4 regions of the Syntrophothermus sp. genome follow, and region 3 is predicted to be linked to each of the others. Evidence: riboswitches for the same ligand, from Rfam matches in the RefSeq annotation. Region 3 holds a riboswitch; each other region holds the start of a gene.

Region 1 (3,123 bases), on a different contig from region 3:
TGGGAGTGAGCATGAGTGTGTTTAACCGCAGGATGGGTGTGTTCGTGGACATGCAATACCATTATCCATAACCTCCTCCCTGAAGGTTTACTGCCGTCCATCGGCAGCGTTTGCCAATTTTTATTATATATTCAGGAGGAAGAAAAAGTCAATCAAATTTTTGGCAAGCCAGCGCGGCTCTGAGGAGTCAGGCTTCTGCTTTCACGTAACGCCCCCACTTCCAGTCGCGGACCACGAGGGGCTCCGCCTCAGGCCTCTGGACCTCGCCCCCCACAACCTCTCCGATGAAGATCACGTGGTCACCGGCAGGGTGGGTGGCCGCTACCCGGCACTCGAGGTTGGCGAGGCAGTCCTCGAGGAGCGGAACCTTGACAGTTTTTCCCGGGAGGGTTTTTAGACCCAGGGCCCTTACCTTGTCCACGTCCCTTCCGGAGCGGCTGCCGCAGAACTGAGCGATCTCCGCCTGGTCGGCGGCGAGGATGCTGACGACGAATTCCCCGGAGGCGGAGACGAGTTCGTAGGTGAAGCGCTCTGGGGCAATCGAAACCATCACCAGCAGGGGCTTGAAGGAAACCTGGCTCACCCAGGAAGCTGTCATGAGGTTGTGGCGGCCCTCGTGAAAGCTCCCGATCAGAGTCACGGGCCAGGGAAGCTGGCGCAGGGCTGTTTTCACTTTCCCGACCTCCTTGATTTTTTATTTAATTTAATTTACCACATCCACACCTTTACCTCCAAGAACTATTCTCCAGGTTTTAGTTTTGCTTGCGCTGCCGGGTCGGTTGTGATATTATACCTTTGAGTAATAACTGAATAGTCAAACAGGTGTCCCATGAAGGGGAGAATAGGGAAGTCCGGACGCCCCGGCACTCAGGTTAAGAGCTGGAGTGGGCCTGCAGTTGCGAGAGGAAATTTCTGCAACTTCACTGGGTAGAGGTTGTTGGTACCAGAGCGTAAAACCTGAGTGCGGGCGGAAACGGCGCGGTCCCGCCACTGTAATCGGGGAGCTTGACCCGGTCACTGGCCGGCACTCAGTTCATCTGATTCCTGCTGCAACGAAAGCAGGTTATTGCTAACGATAGAGTCGCGGTAAACGGAACTATACATGGCTGGGTGCTGCCGGGAAGGCCGGGGGAGGAAGCGCGCGATGATCCGCTAGCCAGGAGACCTGCCTGTTTGAGGGAGGGCTGCTCTCGCGCGAAAGGGCAGCCGGGCGCGGAGGATGATGGTAAAGTCCTCAGCCAGATGAGGTTTTGGCTGGGGACTTTTTATTTTACTTCAATGGAGGTGGGTTGAAAATGCCAACGCAGATGGCCAGGGCTCTGGCCGGTGAAATCACGCCAGAAATGCAAAGGGTGGCCGAGCGGGAGGGAGTGGACCCGGAGTTCGTCCGCCGGGGATTGGCGGCCGGGACCATCGTCATACCCCGCAACCGCGCTAGAAAGAACATCGATCCCGTGGGTATCGGCACGGGGCTTTCGGTGAAGGTAAGCGCCAGTGTGGGCCTGGCAGCGGAAAGGGATACCATTGAGGGTGAGGTCGCCAAAGTAAGGGCGGCTGTGGAAGCCGGCACCGATGCCATTATGGATTTGAGCGTATGTGGGGACATTGACGGTGCCCGGCGGGCCGTGCTGGCGGCAACCACTACGCCCGTGGGTACCCTGCCCGTCTACCAGGCCCTGGCGGAGGCCCGGGAGAAGTATGGAGCGGCGGTAAAAATGAAGGTGGACGAGATGTTCGATGTCATCGAGCGGCAGGCCGCCGATGGGGTGGATCTTCTGGCCCTCCACTGCGCCACCACCTGGCAGACCCTGCGGGCGGCCAAAAAGCACCGCCGCGTTGATTACCTGGTCAGCCACGGGGGCAGCCACTTAATGGGCTGGATGATTTACAACCAGCAGGAGAATCCCCTTTACGAGCATTTCAACCGGCTGCTGGAAATCTGTCGCCGCTATGACGTTACCTTAAGCCTGGCCGACGGCTGGCGTCCCGGCTGCCTGGCCGACTCCCTGGATGCCGCCCAGGTGCAGGAACTGGTGGTTCTGGGGGAACTGGTGGCTCGGGCCCGGGAAAAAGGGGTGCAGGTGATGGTGAAAGGGCCCGGTCACGTGCCCCTGGGGCATCTGAAGGCCACCGTGCAGCTGGAAAAGCAGCTCTGCCACGGAGCGCCCTATTTTGTCTTCGGCCCGGTGGTTACCGACATCGCCCCCGGGTACGACCACATTACGGCGGCCATCGGTGGGGCGCTTTCGGCCTGGGCCGGGGCGGAATTTCTCTGTTATGTTACTGCCGCGGAGCACCTGGGGCTGCCCGATGTAGAGCAGGTAAGGGAGGGCGTCGTTGCCGCCCGCATTGCCGCCCACGCCGCCGACGTGGCCCGGGAGCCCCGGGCCGCCCGGTGGGACCTGGAGATGTCCCGGGCGCGCAAGGCCCTGGACTGGGAGAGGCAAATCGAACTGGCCCTCGATTCCCGCCGGGCCGGAACTCTTCGCCGGGAGCGCAGCCGCGGTTCTCACCGGGCATGTGCCATGTGCGGCAAGTATTGCGCCATGCAGGTGGTAGGGGAATATCTGGGCAAAGAGCAGGGGGTGTGTTAGATATGACGCAGTTGCTGGCGGCCAGAGAAGGCCGCGTTACGCCGGAGATGGAAGAGGTGGCCCGGCAGGAGGGGGTGGACCCGGAATTTATCCGGGCCGGGGTGGCCGCGGGTGCCATCGTCATCCTGAAGAACAGGTTACGGAAAGGAATCCGGCCCTGCGCCATCGGGCAGGGTCTGCGGACCAAGGTGAATGCCCTCATCGGCACCTCCAGCGACCGGGACGATCCGGAAATGGAGGCCCGCAAGATCGAGGTGGCCATTTCTGCCGGGGCCGATGCCATTATGGACCTGAGCACCGGTGGGGATATCGACGGCATGCGGTGCATCAGCCTGGAAAGGGCCACAGTTCCCGTGGGGAGCGTGCCCATCTACCAGGCGGGCATTGAGGCCATTGAGAAGAGGGGCGGCATTGTGGCCATGACCCCGGAGGACATGTTTGAGGCCATAGAAAAGCAGGCCGCCGCGGGCATTGATTTTATGGCCATTCACTGCGCCCTGAATTTTGAGGTGGTGGAGCGCCTGCAGAG
Region 2 (3,233 bases), on a different contig from region 3:
ACGGCGAACATATATGTGCGGAAAAATACCTGCCTAACCTGACGGTTCGCCAGTGTGGCTTGGAGAAGTTCGTTATCAAAGGTAAGGCAACTCCGGCCGACATCGAAGAGGCCCGGGAAGGGTTAGAAATGGCCCGGCAGGCTATGTTTTCTGGGGAGTACGACATGGTGATACTGGATGAGATCAACATCTGCATGGATTTTGGACTGATTCCGGTGGAAGAGGTAGTAGAACTGGTGAAGAATAAACCGCCTCATTTAGACTTGGTTTTAACTGGAAGAAGAGCTCCAGCTGAGATCATCGAGCTGGCCGATACTGTAAGCGAAGTAAAAGAGATTAAACATGCTTATGCTAAAGGGATCAAAGCCAGGGCCGGGATTGAGTTCTGATTTTATGTATCCGGTTATTTTTTGGGGAGGCGAATATAATGAGCGAGGATCTGGTTCAAAAGGCTAAGGACAACGCGCGGCAGAATTTCCGCGAGGGTCTGAACTGCGCCGAATCAGTACTGAAGGCTATTCTGGACACAGGAGTTACCGATTTTCCACCTGAGGTAGTGGCTATGGCTACCGGTTTCGGAGGCGGAATGGGGCTTTCAGGCAACAACTGCGGGGCTCTTATCGGTGCAGTCATGGCAGTTGGAGCTGTCCACGGCCGCAAGAACCCGTTGGAAGGGGAGTTCCAGGAGAGGGTGGACCGGCTCTACGGAAACCCGGGATTATACCGTTTCTTCAACGGTCTTCCCCACGAGTTTAGAGCCAAGTTTCAATACCTCGATTGTGCTAAGCTGAATGAAAATTACCCAGAGTGGCAGGACAAGGAACGTTTCCGCCAGTGCATGAAGATGGTCATCGAAGCAGCAGGGATGGCTATGGAATACATCATCAAGGGTAAGGAGGAAGGGTATATTCAGCCCTTCGGGCCAAACGTAGCCGGTAAGGAGTAGAAATGTTGGGTATCCAAAAATAGAATACTATCGGACAGGTGCCCGTATGGGGATAATAGGGAAGCCGGTGAACCAGCCGCATAGGTTCGTAAGCCGGCGCGGTCGCGCCACTGTAGCCGGGGAGCAACGCCTGCAACCTCGTAGGAGCCACTTTCCGGCACTCAGGTCGTATCGGAACTCGTTCCAAGTGGTAGGTATATGTAGAAACCGCAGTTACCACCCGGTTCCTGAATCGACTTGAGTGCCGGATGGGAAGGCGCAGGCAAAGCGAGGATCCGGGAGCCAGGAGACCTGCCTGTTCTAATTCTTTACCACCTTCGCGGAAAAGGGGTAGGAACCGAGATGATGGTAAAGTTCTCAGTCGATGGCTAATCGACTGGGAACTTTGCTTTTGCCCTGTGAGATCACCAACCACTTCAAGCCAATACCAAAATACTGAGGGAGATGGTGACCTTCAGGGAAGGAGAAATATCTGGAATTTCATAAAGGGCAAGATGTCGTGCAGAGAAGGAGAATTGTCAATATGCATGACGAAAAGGAGACAAAACTTTCTTCGATTGAACGGGTTCTACAGGACCATGGGGGCCACGTAGCGCGCATTCCAGCCCGCGAAATAGTTGTTGATCCCCGAGTACGGCTTAAATGCCTGGTCCCTGTGTGTGACAGCTATAACCGAGGACTGATGTGTCCTCCTAACCTGCCCATGGTTAACGAGTTCCAAGAGGCTCTCAGGTTATATAACATTGCTTTGCTGGTACAGTATCGCCAGTTTTTTGTTCCCGAGAGGGAAAGACATTACGCCGACGTGTTCGGAGGAGCCCGAAAACTGCATTTTATGATTAACCTGGGAGAAAAAGAAGCGTTTAGGTTAGGGTTCCGTTTTGCTGCGGGACTTATCGGTGGCGCGTGCCATCTGTGCGACGAGTGTGTTGGTATTGCTTCCGGCAAGCCTTGCAGGCATCCTTTCGAAGCCCGGCCGTCAATGGAGGCTATGGGTATAGATGTCGTGGCAACAGCAGAAAAAGCCGGGTTGTCTTTACGATTTCCGGTCTCAGATGAAGTTGTTTGGAATGGGCTTCTTCTTATCGATTGAAACAGACGTTAGCATAAACAACATGTTCAGAGTCTAGTGTACTCATACAGCTATTGGAGGGAAGAGGATGAGAAAAACGGAGCTTTTCACTAAGCTAGTAGTTGTGCTCATATGGCTGGCTTTTTTGGCATTTTTATCCGGCTGTTCGGGACAAGGGGGTTCGCAGACGAAACAGCCAACGCCGGATAAGGGGTTTCCGGTAACAGTTACCGACGACCTGGGTCGCCAGGTTAAGATCGAAGCGGAACCACAGAGAATAATCTCTTTATCACCGAGCAACACCGAGATATTGTTTGCCTTGGGATTAGACAAACGCATTGTTGGGGTTACGACATTTTGTAATTACCCCCCGGAGGCGCAAGATAAAGAGAAAGTAGGAGGGTTTTCGGATCCCAGTATCGAAAAGATAGTTAGCCTCAAACCGGACTTAGTAGTAGCGGGGGACCTGCACGCTAAGATCGCAGACGAGCTTCAGAAGCTTTCTATCCCGGTTATTGTTGTCAGCCCTAAGAGCATCGAGGGAACCTTGGAATCAATAGAAATGGTGGGAAAGGCTACGGGATGTTCGACCGAAGCTCGCCAGGTAGCACAGTCTATACGCAGCAAGATGGACGAGGTGAAGGCAAAGGTGCAGCAAACAAAAGACCGCCCCCGTGTCTATTATGAAGTGTGGTACAATCCGCTAGTTACTGCTGGACCCAAGACGGTCATTAACGATTTAATCAGCTTGTGTGGAGGCATCAATATAGCAGATGACGCGGCTACGGCATGGCCCCAATACAGTGAGGAGATGGTCATAGCGAAAAACCCGGATGTAATCATCCATTCATACGGACATGGAGATCTTCAGGCTGCTAACCTTTACGACAGACCCGGTGGATGGCGGCAGATAAACGCAGTTCGCCAGGGGCATATCTACACGGTGAATGCGGACATCGTGAACCGTCCTGGGCCCCGGTTGGTCCAAGCAATTGACGAGTTTGCCCGGTGTATTCATCCAGAGCTATTCAAATAACAGGAGGCAGTGAATTGCCTGACTTCGGAAAAAGATTCGCGATACCGATATTGATTCTGGCTTTGTTTTTAGTTTCCTTGGTTTTTCTTGGAACCGGAGCGGTACAAATTCCTCTTAAAACGACTATCAAGATATTGTTTTCTCAGCTTCCCGGAACGCAAGAGAGATTCTCAGACGTG
Region 3 (3,233 bases):
TGAAGTAGAGGCCGGTGGCGTACGGCCTGCCTCCGTGCTTCAAGGCCGTATTCAAGGCAGTCAAGGAAAGGCCGTAAGCCAGGTTAAAGCTGAAGCGGCGTTCATCGTGGGGGATAAAGCCTAAAAGCACTACTTCCCGCCGGTTGACGGCAAAGCCTTCCAGAATAAACGGGTGTTTGATTTCGTTGGTAGTTTCTTGTATCACCTGGGCCATCTTTTCCACCGGCACGATGACTTCGCTGGGAATGAGCGAAGGGGCAATGCGCTTGGCCCGCATGGGTTCGAAACGAGTCGCCCACTCGTGTTCGGCTATTTCCTCAGATAGGAGCTCGCCACCACAGCCAAAAGCCAGGCTCAATACTTCGGGCTTAATCAGGTCACACCTCTCTTCAGTGCAGGCCATAAGGATGATGTACTTTTCGGGAAGGGTTACCCGGTGCGGGTCCTGCACCGGACGCCCGTGGTGCAGGTGGAGGGGTAAGCGGTTCCTCATGCGGGCTGCGTCGGGGTTGATGAAGGTAACCGACCACAAGGGGACCCGGCGCGCGTAAAGTCCGTTCAAGAAACGCCCCAGATCCTCAGCCTCGTTGAAGGCCACGGCGCTCAGGGAAAGAGGTCGCAGGGGCTTGACGTTGATGGTGACCTGGCTGATGAACCCGGTGATGCCGTTAGCGCCGCTTACCAGATCCAGGTCTGGCCCGGAAAATTCTTTGACCGTACCATCAGGCAGAACCACGCGGGCTTTGACCACGTTTTCCCTAAAATACCCGAATTCGTAGCTGCCGATACCGGCTCCTCCTTGAGCCAGCCAGCCTCCGACCGTGGAAGAGGGGAAGCTGGTGGGATACAGGGCCAGGGTAAGACCGGCTTGGTTGAGGTGGTATTCCAGGTCTTTCCACACCACTCCGGGTTCTACGGTGGCGGTTCTGTTATCCGCGTCGACACGGAGGATCCGGTGCATGCGGTTGAATTCCACTACCAGGCCGCCGTTAACCGGCAGAACTCCTCCATAGCCGGAGGTTGCTTTGCCGCGCGGGGTCAGTTTGAAGCTGTGTTCCCGAGCCAGAAGCACCAGTTCCACCAACTCCTGTTCCGATACTGGCTGCACCACTGCATCGGGAATAGGGTTTCCCACCAGGGGCTTCACCATGGAGGGCATGACCCCCATATCATGGGCGTAGAGCCTTCTTTCCAGTTCGTCAAAAGAGACCCTGTTGCCAAGCCGGGAGCGGAGTTGATCCTTTACCTGGGCTGACAGACCTGACATCACAAATCCCTCCTTTTAAGACCAATATAGTCCATAAACGTACAAACGGCAATAGGGGGTTTTGGAATACCTTGAGAATTGTGGTAAGGAAAGAAAGGGACTGGGGAGCCGGGAGGAAAAGAAGACTTTGTTCTTGACACGAGGAACGGGTACCAGTACAATTTGAAATCAAAGAGCATAGTAGCAATCTCAGCCAGGTGCCCCGTCGGGGATAATAGGGAATCGGGTGAAAAGCCCGAGCGGTCCCGCCACTGTGACCGGGGAGCGAGCCTGCGATTGGCCACTGTTTCTCAACCCGAGAGACGTCTCGGGGAAGGGCGATGGGAAGGCGCAGGCAGCGGTGATCCGGGAGCCAGGAGACCTGCCTGGTATGAGCTCTTCGTCTTCTCGCGGTGAGGAAGACGACGTGCTCGAGGACGATGGTAAAGTTCTCGGCTTAAGCCGGGGACTTTTTTATTTTGGCTGATTTGTTTAAGGGGGAGGGGGTAGATGATTTTGTTAGTGGGGGTATTTTGATAGCTTGGGCCGGGCCGGGTTTGTGTCGTGGCATGTCACATTGGCAGAGGTACTGGACACACGGCTGAAGTGGTACTCATGTTGAGGACAGTTGGAAGGTCGCTATTGGCGAGAACCAAGGAGGGGGAATTACTGTGGTTTTAACTCTGGACAAGGTTATTCAAGGCATCGAACCGTTGAAGGATGAATGGCGGCAAAAGGCGCGGAGTCATATCGACAACTTGACCATGCCCCGCGGGAGCCTGGGGGAAGTTCTAGTGATTGCCGAACGCCTGGCGGCCATTAAAGAGACCCTAAAACCGAGCGTTAGCCGTAAAGCCATTGTTACCATGGCCGGAGACCATGGGGTGGTGGAAGAAGGGGTCAGCGCCTATCCTCAAGAAGTGACACCGCAAATGGTCGCCAACTTTGTAGCCGGAGGAGCGGCTATAAATGTGCTGGCTTCGGTAGCAGGTGCCAGGGTTATAGTAGTCGATATGGGGGTGGCCCAGGATCTCGGCAAACTCGTGCAGCAGGGGAAGATCCTTTCGTACAAGGTAGACTACGGGACTAAAAATATGTGCAAAGGACCGGCCATGACCAGAGAGCAGGCTGTTCAATCCCTAGAGGCCGGAATCCGCATCGCGTGCCATCTGGTCGAAGAAGGAGTGGAGCTTCTCGGCACCGGGGATATGGGTATAGGAAATACGACTCCGAGCAGCGCGATACTGGCTGCTCTTTCGGGGCTTTCCGTGGCTGAGATTACGGGTCGGGGCACCGGAGTGGATGATGTTGGATTGAGCAAGAAAATCCAGGCCATCAAGAAAGCGCTCGAGATAAATAAGCCGGATCCAAACGATGCGGTGGATGTGCTGGCTAAGGTAGGCGGGTTTGAAATCGGCGGTATTGCCGGGCTGATCCTGGGGGCGGCTTACTGCCGGGTGCCGGTCGTCGTAGACGGGCTTATATCTACGGCCGGCGCTCTTCTGGCCCACGCACTGGCGCCGGCTAGCGCGGACTACATGTTTGCCGGACACGTTTCGCGCGAGCCCGGGCACAGGCACATGCTGAGACGCCTCGGTCTGCGCCCGTTACTTGACCTCGACCTGCGTCTGGGAGAAGGCACGGGTGCCGCCCTGGCTATGCCTATCATCGAAGGGGCTGCCCAAGTGATAGGGAAAATGGCTACCTTCGAACAGGCCAGCGTTTCCCGGAGCGTGGAAGAGCGCCAGAGCGAGCAGGATTTAATAGGAGAGGGAACTAAGGCAGTCTCTATTCCATGAAGCCGACAAGAAAGCGTCTCAAAGGAATAAGCCTGCGTGCAGCATATTGTTTTTGCCTCCACCACAGGAAAACCGCGGTGACTACAATAATGTTTGCCCGCAATTTTCATGGACAAAGGTTACCACACGAGCTAATAAACCGACAGGAAATATACCCCCTGTCGGTTTATTCGTCCGTTATTCAAGCT
Region 4 (3,233 bases), on a different contig from region 3:
AACGGACATTGTGAGCCGGGGCGGCGCCTTCCTCACCGGCTGGATGCTGCACAACAAAAAAGAAAATCCTCTTTACGAAAACTACGACCGGGTGCTGGACATTCTGCGGAAATATGACGTCACTTTAAGCCTGGGAGATGCCATCCGCCCCGGGTGTATTGCCGATTCCCTGGACGGCGCCCAGATTCAGGGCCTGCTGGTGGCCGGGGAACTGGTTGCCCGGGCCCGGGAAAAGGGGGTGCAGGTAATGGTGGAGGGGCCGGGGCACGTGCCCATCCACCACGTGGAAACCACCATGCTGCTGCAAAAGCAGCTCTGCCACCAGGCCCCGTATTTTATCCTGGGCACCCTGGCCATTGATGTGGCCCCGGGGTACGATCATATTACCGCAGCCGTCGGCGGAGCCCTGGCCGGGGCTTCCGGGGCGGATTTCATCTGCTACGTCACCCCGGCGGAGCACCTGGGTCTGCCCACGGAAGAGGACGTGCGCGTGGGGGTGATGGCCGCCCGTATTGCCGCCCACGCTGCCGACATTGCCAAAGGCGTCAAAGGAGCCTGGGAGTGGGATTTAAAAATGGCCCGGGCCCGGGCTTCCCTGGACCGTGCGGCAATAGCCGGCCTGGCTCTGGACCCGGCCCTGGTTCGCTGTTACTTTGAGAAAGAAAAAGGGGAACCGTGCAGCGCCTGCGGCGATGAATGCGCCCTGCGGCTGGTGGCGGAGTATTTCCAATAGTTTCACAAGGTGGAAAGCAGGAATTTGTGGAGGAATAGCGAACAGTTTTCAAAAAAGTGAATATGGTCGGAATGGGTTGCCTTGTTTGCACAGGGCTGAAAAGGGAATCAGGTGAAAATCCTGAGCGGTCCCGCCACTGTGATGGGGAGTCGCCGTACACGAAGCCACTGTCCTGCACTCAATGAGGAGCACTGACTCCCGGGCCAGGTTCAGTTTGGAAATGGCTGACATTCGGCTCGCGTTGTTAATGATAATTGTGTTAATGATAATTGAGTGCTGGATGGGAAGGCGTACGGTGATGATGAGCCAGAGCCAGGAGACCTGCCCATTCCATCTGGCCGTACCTGCCTACGCGGATAGGTAAGGAGGTTTTAGCCTTTTGAGTGAACCCCGTCGTGGCAGGCGGGGTTTTTGATTTTCATTCGACCTGTCAAAGGGGGGTAGCGCTCTTGGGTCTAAAGATTTTGTTTTATACTGCCATCGAAGGAGAGTTGGTCAACTTAAGCCGCGCCGTTAAGTCCCTGGCCTCTGAACATGGCCCTTTAATCGAGGTCTTTGCCCGGGCGAAGCGGGATCTGCAGAGCACCGAAAGTATCGGGGAACTGCTCCGGCTCGTTCCCCAATGTCACTTGCTTGTTCTCCACCTGATGGGTGGGCCTGATTCCCTGCCGGGTTTTGAACCTTTGACGAAACTGGCCCGGGAGAAAGGCATCCCTTTGGCTGTGATGCCATCAGCCGGGGAGAATGTCTCCGAACTGATGCAGTTGAGCCTTCTTCCGCCGGATGATTACCACCTTATGCGCCTGTATCTCAGCTACGGCGGTAAAGCAAACCTCAGGAACCTCCTCCTGTGGGCGGCCAACCGCTTCCTCGGCAAGGACCTCCCGGTAGAGGAGCCAAAACCCCTGCCCTGGGAAGGCCTCTACCACCCCGACTTCCGGGAGGAGAGCGCTCTTGCGGCATACGTAGAAGAAAAGATCAAGGAGAAGAAAAGGCCTCCTGTAATCGGGATCCTCTTCTACCAGAGCTACTGGGTGGCGGGAAACACCGGTTTCGTCGACGAACTGATCCGGGGAATTGAAGACCAGGGAGGTATAGCCTTACCGGTTTTTCTTTATGCCACGAGGAATGACGAGATCGGGAGCCGGGGAATTGAATGGGTGATCGCGAATTATTTCTGTAAGGATGGCCGGCCAGTGGTTGACGCGGTGATAAACACCCTGATGTTTTCCCAAACAATGGCTACTCCTACCTTCGGTCGGGCGGCGGGGGAGAACTTTTACCGGAAGCTAGGCGTGCCCTTGATCAAGGCCATCATCTCGCTGACTCCTTACGCGGAGTGGGAGGAGAGCCTGCAGGGGCTCGCCCCTCTTGATGTGGTGATGAGCGTCGCCCTCCCCGAGTTTGACGGCGCCCTGATCACCGTCCCTATCGCCACCCGGGAGGAGGAAGAGCAGGACCCGTTCACAGGGGCAACGTTGATCAAATACGCACCAGTTGCCGACCGCGCGAGAAAAGTGGCTTCTTTGGCGATCCGCTGGGCGAGACTCCGTCACAAACCCAACCATGAGAAAAGGGTTGCCATTATCCTGCACAACTACCCGCCCCGCAACGACTGCATCGGCTGCGCTTTCGGCCTGGACACCCCGGCCAGCGTCCACCGCCTGCTGGTGGTCTTGAAGGAGGCAGGTTACCGGGTGGAGGACCTCCCCCCCGACGGGGCGGCGCTGATGGAGAAGATCTTGTCCGGCCTCACCAACGAGCGGGGTTGGCTCGACCCCAGGGAGTTGGACCGCCGGGCGGCAGCGCGGGTAGAGCAGGAAACTTACGAAAAATGGTTTGCTGCTTTTCCGTCCCGTGCCCGGGAGAAGCTAGCAAGAGATTGGGGCGACCCTCCTGGGGAGGTTTTTGCTTACGGAAAGCACCTGCTCGTGCCGGGCATCTTCCTGGGGAACATCTTCATCGGCATCCAGCCCGTGCGCGGCTTTTTCGAAGACCCCTCTCGCATCTACCACAGCCCGGACCTGGCGCCACCTCATCACTATCTTGCTTATTACCGGTGGCTGCGGGACGAATTCAAGGCCGATCTCGTCTTCCACATCGGGAAGCACGGCTCCCTGGAATGGCTTCCCGGCAAAGGGGTCGGGCTTTCCCAGGCCTGCTTCCCGGACCTTGTTTTCCCGGATCTGCCTCACGTTTACCCCTACATCATCAACAACCCCGGCGAGGGAACCCAGGCCAAGCGGCGCTCCCACGCCTGCATCATCGACCACCTCATCCCTGTGATGACCAAGGCAGATACTTACGACGAACTGGCTGAAGTGGAGGCGCTGGTTAAGGATTACCACACCGCCAAGACCCTCGACCCCTCCAAGCTCCCGGCCTTGCGCGGCCTGATCTGGGAGCGGGTGGAGGCTGCCCATCTCGACCACGACCTCGGCATCTCCAAGGAAGGGGCCGAGAAAGACTGGGAGAGCTTCCTGGAGCGCCTCCATACCTA

Evidence for each region. Region 3 has a riboswitch for cobalamin ahead of cobT (nicotinate-nucleotide--dimethylbenzimidazole phosphoribosyltransferase). Riboswitches for the same ligand answer to the same signal wherever they lie in the genome.
Region 1: it holds a riboswitch for cobalamin, as region 3 does, so the genes downstream of both, thiC (phosphomethylpyrimidine synthase ThiC) here and cobT (nicotinate-nucleotide--dimethylbenzimidazole phosphoribosyltransferase) in region 3, are expected to answer to the same signal.
Region 2: it holds a riboswitch for cobalamin, as region 3 does, so the genes downstream of both, HPY90_RS01665 (DUF2284 domain-containing protein) here and cobT (nicotinate-nucleotide--dimethylbenzimidazole phosphoribosyltransferase) in region 3, are expected to answer to the same signal.
Region 4: it holds a riboswitch for cobalamin, as region 3 does, so the genes downstream of both, cobN (cobaltochelatase subunit CobN) here and cobT (nicotinate-nucleotide--dimethylbenzimidazole phosphoribosyltransferase) in region 3, are expected to answer to the same signal.

The regions. Positions count from the first base shown of each region.
Region 1 covers NZ_JABUEX010000082.1:4,520-7,642, reverse strand. Annotated here, with positions in the region: gene HPY90_RS14200 (flavin reductase family protein) at 188-673, opposite strand; cobalamin riboswitch at 804-1,187, shown strand; gene thiC (phosphomethylpyrimidine synthase ThiC) at 1,296-2,594, shown strand; gene bzaB (B12 lower ligand biosynthesis ThiC-like protein BzaB) at 2,597-3,123, shown strand, end outside.
Region 2 covers NZ_JABUEX010000002.1:88,486-91,718, forward strand. Annotated here, with positions in the region: gene cobO (cob(I)yrinic acid a,c-diamide adenosyltransferase) at 1-389, shown strand, start outside; gene HPY90_RS01660 (C-GCAxxG-C-C family (seleno)protein) at 428-946, shown strand; cobalamin riboswitch at 966-1,259, shown strand; gene HPY90_RS01665 (DUF2284 domain-containing protein) at 1,470-2,039, shown strand; gene HPY90_RS01670 (ABC transporter substrate-binding protein) at 2,107-3,054, shown strand; gene HPY90_RS01675 (FecCD family ABC transporter permease) at 3,069-3,233, shown strand, end outside.
Region 3 covers NZ_JABUEX010000001.1:48,196-51,428, forward strand. Annotated here, with positions in the region: gene HPY90_RS00300 (FAD-binding and (Fe-S)-binding domain-containing protein) at 1-1,267, opposite strand, end outside; cobalamin riboswitch at 1,446-1,650, shown strand; gene cobT (nicotinate-nucleotide--dimethylbenzimidazole phosphoribosyltransferase) at 1,918-3,045, shown strand.
Region 4 covers NZ_JABUEX010000082.1:1,275-4,507, reverse strand. Annotated here, with positions in the region: gene bzaB (B12 lower ligand biosynthesis ThiC-like protein BzaB) at 1-733, shown strand, start outside; cobalamin riboswitch at 790-1,076, shown strand; partial or broken gene cobN (cobaltochelatase subunit CobN) at 1,381-3,233, shown strand, end outside.